DNA from 3 places in the Rhizobium sp. BK212 genome. Region 1 is predicted to be linked to each of the others. Evidence: predicted binding sites of a transcription regulator. Region 1 holds the regulator's gene; each other region holds the start of a gene.
What was found. Region 1 encodes PhoB, which activates phosphate uptake and scavenging genes when phosphate is short. Its sites were predicted from a motif close to TGTCATNNANCTGTCAT; they were not measured.

Region 1 (3,277 bases):
TCTACGAAAACGTCTCCTACGGCCCGCGCATCCACGGCCTGGCCAAGTCGAAGGCCGATCTCGACCAGATCGTCGAGACCAGCCTGCAGCGCGCCGGCCTCTGGAACGAGGTCAAGGACCGCGTGCATGAATCCGGCACCGGCCTGTCCGGCGGTCAGCAGCAGCGCCTCTGCATTGCCCGTGCCGTCGCCGTCAGCCCTGAGGTCATCCTGATGGACGAGCCCTGCTCGGCGCTCGACCCGATCGCCACCGCCAAGGTCGAGGAACTGATCCACGAGCTGCGCGAGAACTACACGATCGTCATCGTCACCCACTCCATGCAGCAGGCCGCGCGCGTCTCGCAGCGCACCGCCATGTTCCACCTCGGCAATCTCGTCGAGGAGAACGACACCGACAAGATGTTCACCAATCCCGACGATCCGCGCACCCAGGACTACATCATGGGTCGCTTCGGCTGATCCTGGCGTCACCAAGCCTTTCCGTTATTCGAGGATAAAGCCCCATGGCATCGACACATATTTATTCTGCCTATGATGATGATCTGAAGTTCCTGTCCAGGCGGATTTCCGAAATGGGCGGCCTGGCCGAGCAGATGGTCGCCGAAGCCGTGCGGGCGCTGGTCAACGGCGATACCGCGCTGGCGCAGAAGGTCATCTCCGACGATGTGATCCTCGATCACGCCGAACGCGAAATCGGCGACAAGGCGATCGTCACCATCGCCCGCCGTCAGCCGATGGCCGCGGACCTGCGCGAAATCATGGGTTCGATCCGCATCGCCGCCGATCTCGAACGCGTCGGCGACCTCGGCAAGAACACCGCCAAACGCGTCATCGCCGTCCAAAGCACCGGCGTTCCCCGCAAGCTCGCCCGCGGTCTCGAGCATCTCTCCGAGCTGGCGCTCGTCCAGCTCAAGGAAGTGCTCGACGTCTACACCAATCGCTCCGCCGACAAGGCGAACGCGATCCGCGAACGCGACAACGAGATCGACGCGATGTACACCTCGCTGTTTCGCGAGCTCCTGACCTACATGATGGAAGATCCGCGCAACATCACCAGCTGCACGCATCTTCTCTTCTGCGCCAAGAACATCGAGCGCATCGGCGACCACGCCACCAACATCGCCGAGACGATCTTTTACATGGCGACAGGTGCGCAGCCGGAAGGCGATCGTCCGAAAGATGACAGCGCCAACACCGTCGGCGCGGTAACCGAATAACCGCCCGGGCCGGACGGCCGGGCTAGAAGCTTGCGTGCGCGCCCATCCGGGGCGCGCAAAGAGGTCGCAGCCAATTCTGAATTTGCGCAGGGTGCATTGCTTGAACCATCCCCGGTTCAAGGATCATGCGCGAGGAGACCGACACGCATGATCCCGAGAGTTGCAGTTGTTGAAGACGAGGAAGCCCTGAGCGTGCTTCTTCGCTACAATCTCGAAGCGGAAGGCTTCGAGGTCGATACCATCCTTCGTGGCGACGAAGCCGAAATGCGGCTTCAGGAGCGCACGCCCGATCTGCTCATCCTCGATTGGATGCTGCCTGGCGTCTCCGGCATCGAACTCTGCCGGCGCCTGCGCATGCGGCCGGAAACCGAGCGCCTGCCGATCATCATGCTGACGGCGCGCGGCGAAGAGAGCGAGCGCGTCCGCGGGCTTTCGACGGGGGCCGACGATTATGTCGTCAAGCCCTTCTCGACCCCCGAGCTCGTCGCCCGCGTCAAGGCGATGCTGCGCCGCGCCCGTCCCGAGGTGCTGTCGACGGTGCTGAAATGCGGCGATATCGAACTCGACCGCGAAACCCACCGGGTCCATCGCAAGACCCGCGAAGTCCGCCTCGGCCCAACCGAATTCCGCCTGCTGGAATTCCTGATGTCGTCGCCGGGCCGGGTCTTCTCCCGCTCGCAGCTTCTCGACGGTGTCTGGGGCCACGATATCTATGTCGACGAACGCACCGTCGACGTCCATGTCGGCCGCCTGCGCAAGGCGCTGAATTTCTCCAACATGCAGGACGTCATCCGCACCGTCCGCGGCGCCGGTTATTCGATGGAAGCCTGAGGGCCTCCATTCTGATTGCTGACAACGTCGCTCGAGCTAGCGTCTGCCCCTCACCCTAACCCTCTCCCCGTAAAACGGGGCGAGGGCACGTGCCCTGCGAGAGGTCAGCGGGGAACGGAGAGGTCGGGCATATCCCCTTCGCCCTGCAAGCGGGGAGAAGGTGCCGGCAGGCGGATGAGGGGCAGCCATCCGCGCGAACCAATAACTACAAAAAAACGGGCCAGTCGGCCCGTTTCTCATGTGCGGCGATGTTACCCGCTCAGCTGGCCCGCGCTGCTGCCCGGCGGCGTTCGTTGACCGGCTGGTAGGCAAGCTTCTGGTGATAGCTGCAATAGGGCGAATTGTCGGGGGATTCGCAGCCGCAGAAGTGGAAGTCGTCCTTCAGCGGATCGCCGACCGGCCACTTGCAGGTGCGTTCGGTCAGTTCCGTCAGGCCGAGGCGTCGGGAAATCGGAACGACCACGTTGCCTCTCGGCACGTATTCCATTTCCTCGATCGTTTCGATCTCGATCTCTTCCTTCAGCATCGTCGCGCCCTGCTGGCGGGTAACGGTGCGAGTGGCGACCCGTGAGGCGTAGTTCGGCGCGCGCGGCGCAGAAGTATTGCGTTTCGGCGTTCGGGCGGCGTTGGCGGTACCGCCGGCCTTGGCACGGCCGGGAAGGCTCAGCCGATGCACCTTGCCGATGACCGCGTTTCTGCTGACGCCACCAAGTTGTGCCGCGATCTGGCTGGCGCTCAGTCCTTCGGCCCAGAGCTTCTTGAGTTTCTCGACCCGCTCGTCTGTCCAGTTCATGCCCTGTCTCCACCTTTTGCGTTGGTGATGGCAGAATCCCTCACCGTTGTCCCGGAAGGCTCCGAAACAAGAAACGCTTGATCAATTTTGGTGACTAGTTCCGCCGCATGCAGTCTAGTAATTGAACTTTAACCTAGTGTGAGGCTGACTCCGTGACAAGAGTCGCATGAATCCGGATGAATCGAATTTCAAGTTTTCCCCAACTTGCTGCCCCGGCGTGGCATTTCTGCAATAATGCCTGTTGAGGACGGATAATGCTGCTGTACAAGCTTGCTGCATGCGCTAAGGGCGCAGTTTTGTTGACATTGCAGCGCGAAAAGGAAATAGTGCCAGTCGCCGCCGCAAGGCGGCATTTTTGATTTTTCGGGCCTGGTTTTCTTAGCCGGAGTCCGGAGCTTGATAACATCGATGGGAGATCGCGCTATGGCTGAAGCCGC
Region 2 (3,277 bases), 360 kb from region 1:
TCTCCACCTCGTCGGCGAGGATGAAAGGCGCGTGCAGCAGGCTGAGCGGCACGTAGTCGGAGGAAAGCACGTCGAGCACACCCATTTCGGCAAGATCGCGGGCGGCAATGTTGCCGGAGTGGGATTTGCCGCGCACGATGTTCGGCGCCCCCATCAGCACGCTCATGCCATGTCCGTGCGATGCCCGGGCGGCATCGAAGCTGGTCGGAAATTCGGCCAGGCGCACGCCGTTGTCGATCGCCTCGTCGACATGGGAGAGTGTGGCGTCGTCATGGCTTGCCACGGTGATGCCGCGCTCCGCGCAGACCTTGGCGATGGCGTTGCGGTGCGGCGTCGAATTGCGCGCCGATTCCGCCTGGCGCTTGGCGACAAAACGGGCGAAGGCCTCGTCGCTCAGGCCGCGCTTCTTCTGGTAGTAGAAGATATATTGGTCCATCGTCTGGAACTGACGCTGGCCGGGCGCATGATCCATCAGCGAAACGAGCCGCACATGCCGGTCGTTTTCGAAATCGGCGAAATGTTCGAGCACATTGTCGGCCGAGACCTCGCAGCGCAGGTGGAGCAGGTGCTCGGCGCGCAGCCTGCCCTCCTTCTCCGCCGACTGGATGGCATCGGCCATCTCACGCATCTCGCCATGTTCGAAGCCGCCGTCCTCATCCGCACCCATGCGCAGGCAGTCGAACACCGTGGTGATGCCCGAGGTGACGATCTGGGCGTCGTGCGCCTGGACTGCGGCGGTCTTGTTCCAGCGTATGCCGGGACGCGGCTGATAATGGCCTTCGAGATGATCGGTGTGCAGCTCGACGAGGCCGGGAATGACGTAGTCGCCTTCGAAATCTTCGCCGGCTACCGAGCTGCCCTCGGAGATATCGGCGATCTTACCGTCGCGAATGAGGATCGATCCTGAGAGGATGTCATCCTCGAGAACGATGCGGGCATTGGAAAACACGGTCTCTTTGCTCATCTCGTCAGGTCTTTCAGCGTTTGGCGCCGGCAAGCGGCAGCCAGGAATGAACTTTGAACGGGGCACCGCGCGTCTCCTCGGTGAAGACGGCAAGGCCGGAAATTGGAAGCGGACGGCCGGTGAAATCGGCAAAACGCTCGGTCAGAATCGCTTTCATCACCGCGGCGCGCGCTTCGGGCACCTGGCCGGTCAGCGTCATGTGAAAGCCGAAATCCTCCATGACGTAGGGATAACCCCAGCGCTGCAGATGGGCGCGCTGGCTGTCGCTGAGTTTCTCCGGGTTGCGCCGCGCCATATCGGCCTCGGAAAGCGCGGCACGGAACGGTTCGAAGGACCTTACCACCTTCGCGGCGAAATCCTGAAGAGGTTGATGAAGAGAACCGGGAACGAGGGCAAAAAAACGGCCGAGCTGGCCGAGCACGAGTTCCGGAATCTCGAAGGCTGGCGTGCGCTGGACAAAATCCTCGGCAACCCCCATGAGATCCTTCTCGGTGACGGAGGCCGCGAGCGAAAACGGCGCCTTGATCGTGGCGTGGAAGCCGTAGCGGCGCGGGTCGGCGGTCAGCTCGAACTGCTCTGCCGCACCCAGTTGCTCATGGTCCGGTGCCGGATAGGTCTCGCCGGTGAAAGCATCGCGGCCGAGCCAGAGCGAGGCCGCGCCGGTCAGGGGATGATCCTTCGGCGGCGAGAAATAGAGAGCGTAGCGCAAGGCTTTTATCCTGGGGATCGTCGAAACGGGGGAGCGCAATGTGCAGTGATTTGGCGGCGAACCGCAAGCAGGCTCCGGCTAAAAGATTTCCGTGACAGAATGATGATGGCGACAGCGCCGCCGCCGCCTTTGATGGGTGGATCAGTGGGTTTTCGTGCCCATCAGCCGGTGGCGCAGCGCGTTCGAGGCGCTGTCGAAAAGGAAGACGACGATCAGGATCAGGATGACCATGTAGGCGACGTTTTCCCAGTTGGCGTTGGTGCGCATGGCCTCCCAGAGTTTGAGGCCGATGCCGCCGGCGCCGACGGCGCCGATGATGGTGGCGCCGCGCACGTTCGATTCCCACTGGTAGAGCGTCTGGCTGACGATGACGGGAACGATCTGCGGCATAATGCCGTAACGATGGACGAGCACGGTCTCAGCGCCGGTCGATTTGATGCCTTCCCGCGGCTTGTTGTCGATATTCTCCAATCCTTCGGAATAGAGCTTGCCGAGCGTGCCGGTCTCGGTGAGGAAGATCGCACCGCTGCCGGCAAGCGGGCCGGGGCCGAAGGCGCGTGTCAGGAACAACGCCCAGATCAGCATGTCGACCGAGCGCAGGAAATCGAAGAAGCGCTTCAGGATCTGGTTCAGCAGCCGGTTCGGCGTGATGTTGCGTGCTGCCATGAAGGCGAGCGGAAAGGCGGTGAGCGCGCCGAGCAGGGTTCCGAGGAATGCCATGACGATCGTCTGGAAAAGCTTGGTCCAGACGTCGCCATGCTGCCATTCGCTGTTGTTCCAAATGTCGTCGAAGGCGAGCGACAGGTTGGACTGGTCGGGCTTGATGCGCGGGCCGGAGACGATGAGGCTGACGACCTCGCCGACCGGCTTGTCGAAGAAGGAGGATTGCGTGTCGAAGATGAAATTCGCCCAGCCGATGAAACGCTTGCGGATCTTCACCCGGTCGACGGATATGCTGACATTGCCGGCAAAGCCGAGATCGGCCAGCACGTTGTCGTCATAAACCGTCATCCAGCCGGGCACCGGCCCGACGACTTTCGGCGCACCGCTGGAAAGCTCGACCGGGACGCTGACGCCGTGGGCGGTGACGATCGTCTCGCTCTTCGAGACGGAGACGCTGCGGCTGGTGCCGTTGATCGAAACGCTGATGCTGCCGTCGGGATTGTTGACCAGCCAATCCGGATGCGGATTGTCGCCGAGCGGCGAGAAACGTGGATAACGCACCTCGATCGAGCCGTCGTCCTGGATGCGGAGTTCCGGCTGGACGTCGTAGCTCACCCATTGGCTGAGATAGATGCCGACGCGCTCCCAATGCGCTTCGGCAAAGAGCTTGGGCAGGTCGAAGAACCAGACGGCGTAGAGGCCGTAGAGCAGCGTCGCCATAAGGATCATCAGCCCACCGAAACGCTGGCGGAACGAGCGATGGAAATATTCCGGATAGCGGGTCTCTATCTCGTGCATGCGGTTTGCGTCGATCACCGTCATGGCGGCCTCAATGTTGCAGGAGGAAGGCGTGCTCGCCGACAAGGCGGCGGCGCAGCCAGGCGGAGAACTGGTCGACGGCAACGATCGTCACGAACAGCAGGAGGACGAGCGCCATCGTC
Region 3 (3,277 bases), on a different contig from region 1:
GGCGACACTGCCGGACGGCGTCTATGCGAAGCCGGCCAGCCTGACGCCGGCCGAACAGACCTTTAAGCAGGCGGTGGAAAGCCGCTGGCCGGAGCGGAACGTCGTCTCCTGGCGTTATATCGCGCCCGATGCCGACCGCATGCCGCGACCGCTGCGCGAAGCAAAGGCGACCGGCCAGCTGAGCGTCCGCTACGACGCCGTCGTTCGTCGCATCACCACGGATGAGAAGACGGGCCGCGCCACCGGCGCGGAGTTCATCGATCGCAATACGGGCGAAGTATCGACCGCGCGGGCTGCGATGGTTGTGCTTTCGGCCTCGCCGATAGAGAGCGTGCGATTGCTGTTGAATTCGGCTTCGGCGAAACATCCGGGCGGGCTTGGCAACGGTTCGGGCGCCCTCGGCCGCTATTTCATGGATCAGCTTCCGTGTCTCGCGTTCGGCTCCTTTTCGAAGGCCAAGGGTTGGGCGACGGACGAGTCCGCGCCGACCGACCCGTTCTACAATCCGTCGGGCGGGATCTTCATTCCCCGCTTCGGCGAGGGCGACGCCGCCCGCGGCGATTTCGACTACCAGGGAAGCGTCGGCCGGGCGCCGGTCTCCGCGGACGCAGATGCGCGTCTCGCCTTCTTTGGTTTCGGCCGAATGCTGCCCTATGCCGACAATCGCATCACGCTCGACGCCAAGCGCAGGGATGCCTGGAACATTCCCGTGCCGCATATCCGCTGCGTCATGCAGGAGGAGGAGCAGGCGCTGCTCAAAAGGCAGGAAGAAACGCTGATTGCCATGATCAAGGAGGTCGGCGGCGACCTCGAATTCATTGGTTCGCCCACCGGCCTCAAGGAGATGGGCAAAGGCGCCTTTCCCGAAGCCGATGCCTTCAGCCGTTTCATGTTCCGCACATGGTTCCGCAAGACCATGTGCATGGGCGCGGCCATTCATGAGACGGGCGGCGCGCGCATGGGCGAAACCCCGGAGGCTTCGGTGCTCAATCCCTACAACCAGGTGTGGGATGCGCCGAACCTGATCGTCACCGATGCCAGCGCCTTTCCCGGCAGCGGCATCGCCGGCACGACGCTCACCGTCATGGCCCTGACGATCCGCGCCTGCCGGAACCTTGTCGACCAGTACCGAGCAGGGCAGCTGTAGACGCACTGATCCCACTCGGCACCTGTTTCTGTCGAGTGCGTGGAACGAGAGAGGCAAGTAGCCGTTTTGGTCTTCGCGAAGTGGTCGTCACACAAACTTCGCACTGACATGCTCCTGTCAAAAGAAGCAAAAGGAAAAGGCCATGTCGCAATCACATCAGGACCAGCTCAACCGGATCAAGGCCGAAATCGCCGACAGCTTCGATGAGGAGCTGGAAATGCAGATGGAGGAAGACCGGCTGGACGATCTGGTCGCCAAAGGAATGTCGGAACCGGCGGAGCAGACGCTCGAGCGAAAGATCTACTTCCGGGAGCTTTTCCGGCTTCAGCATGAACTGGTGCGGCTGCAGGACTGGGTTCAGCATAAGAAGCTGAAAGTGGTGGTACTGTTTGAAGGTCGGGATTCGGCCGGCAAGGGAGGCGCGATCAAGCGCGTGACCCAGCGGCTTAATCCTCGCGTATGCCGGACGGTCGCGCTGCCCGCCCCGACCGAGCGGGAGCGGCATCAATGGTATTTCCAGCGTTATGTCCCGCATCTTCCGACAGCCGGTGAAATGGTGCTCTTCGACCGAAGCTGGTACAATCGCGCCGGTGTCGAGCGCGTCATGGGGTTCTGCACCCCTGATGAACTCGAGGAATTCTTCCGCTCGGTGCCTGAATTCGAGCGGATGCTGGTCCGTTCCGGGATCGTGCTGATCAAGTACTGGTTTTCGATCACCGACGAAGAGCAGGAATTCCGCTTCAAGATGCGCATCCACGATCCGCTGAAGCAGTGGAAGCTCTCGCCGATGGATATGGAGAGCCGTGTCCATTGGGAGGAATATACCAAGGCCAAGGAAGAGATGCTGGCGCGCACGCACACCAAGGATGCACCCTGGTGGGTGGTGCAGGCCGTGGATAAGAAACGGGCGCGGTTGAACTGCATCGCCCATCTTCTCGAGCAGATCCCTTACGAGGATGTTCCGAAACCGGAGATCCAGTTGCCGGACCGCATCCGTCACGCCGATTACAATAGGGCGCCGGTTCCGGCTGAAATGCTCGTGCCGGAGCGCTATTGAAGTGGGACCGCAATCGGCGGCCCAGAATTGTGCCGCTACGCCATGCAATAGCGTGGCGTAGCGATCGGGGATCAGCTGCGATCTTGCGATAACCGTCAGGCGGCGATATCAGCCATGCGGTTCAATTCCCAGACGGCGTCATCCGGCAGTGCGAGGCTGGCGGTGGCGAGGTTCTCCCTGAGATGGCCGACGGACGAGGTGCCCGGGATCAGCAGGATGTTTTCCGCGCGACGCAGCAGCCAGGCGAGCGCCACCTGCATGGGCGTGGCATCAAGGCGGGCGGCGACATCGGACAGGGTGGACGACTGCAGCGGGGTGAACCCGCCGAGCGGGAAGAACGGCACGTAGGCGGTGCCTTCGCGGGCGAGATCGTCGATCAGCTCGTCGTCGGCCCGATACGCCAGATTGTATTGGTTCTGCACGCAGACGATCTCGGTGATCCGGCGGCCCTCGGCGATCTGCCTCGATGTGGCGTTGCTCAGCCCGACGTGACGAACCAGACCTTGCCGCTGCAGGTCGGCGAGGACCGTCAGCGGTGCTTCGATCGACCCTTCGGCTGGGCCGTGCACGTCGAACATGATCCTGAGATTGACGACATCAAGCACATCGAGGCCGAGATTGCGGAGATTGTCGTGGACTGCCTGCGTCAGTTCCTCCCGCGAGAAGGCCGGAATCCATGATCCGTCCGTGCCGCGGCGGGCGCCGATCTTGGTGACGATGACGAGATCGTCGCGATAGGGATGGAGCGCTTCACGGATGATCTGGTTGGTGACGTGCGGGCCGTAGAAGTCGCTGGTGTCGATGTGATTGACGCCGCTTTCCACCGCCTCGCGCAGCACGGCCAGGGCCGCGCCATGATTCCTGGGCGGGCCGAACACGCCGGGGCCGGCAAGCTGCATGGCGCCGTAGCCGAGCCGCTTCACGCTGCGACCGCCGAGATTGAAACTGCCGGCCTGATCGATAATGGACATGGTCTCACTCCTTTCAAGAGATGACACCAAGATAGGCGCTGTCGACGCGTGGGATAATCAGGTACAAACCGCACGGGTTGTGCGGAGTGGCGAACAATGAAA

Region 2: the regulator PhoB is predicted to act here: its motif matches at 1,765-1,781, upstream of FHT79_RS15140 (DUF1045 domain-containing protein).
Region 3: the regulator PhoB is predicted to act here: its motif matches at 1,252-1,268, upstream of ppk2 (polyphosphate kinase 2).

The regions. Positions count from the first base shown of each region.
Region 1 is NZ_JACIFS010000004.1:462,838-466,114, forward strand. It holds gene pstB (phosphate ABC transporter ATP-binding protein PstB) at 1-458, shown strand, start outside; gene phoU (phosphate signaling complex protein PhoU) at 503-1,216, shown strand; gene phoB (phosphate regulon transcriptional regulator PhoB) at 1,364-2,047, shown strand; gene FHT79_RS16955 (GcrA family cell cycle regulator) at 2,307-2,840, opposite strand; gene FHT79_RS16960 (aspartate aminotransferase family protein) at 3,264-3,277, shown strand, end outside.
Region 2 is NZ_JACIFS010000004.1:105,982-109,258, forward strand. It holds gene FHT79_RS15135 (alpha-D-ribose 1-methylphosphonate 5-triphosphate diphosphatase) at 1-964, opposite strand, end outside; gene FHT79_RS15140 (DUF1045 domain-containing protein) at 978-1,673, opposite strand; gene phnE (phosphonate ABC transporter, permease protein PhnE) at 1,815-3,158, opposite strand; gene phnE (phosphonate ABC transporter, permease protein PhnE) at 3,166-3,277, opposite strand, start outside.
Region 3 is NZ_JACIFS010000001.1:154,415-157,691, reverse strand. It holds gene FHT79_RS00770 (GMC family oxidoreductase) at 1-1,147, shown strand, start outside; gene ppk2 (polyphosphate kinase 2) at 1,290-2,204, shown strand; gene FHT79_RS00760 (aldo/keto reductase family oxidoreductase) at 2,300-3,175, opposite strand; gene FHT79_RS00755 (LysR family transcriptional regulator) at 3,272-3,277, shown strand, end outside.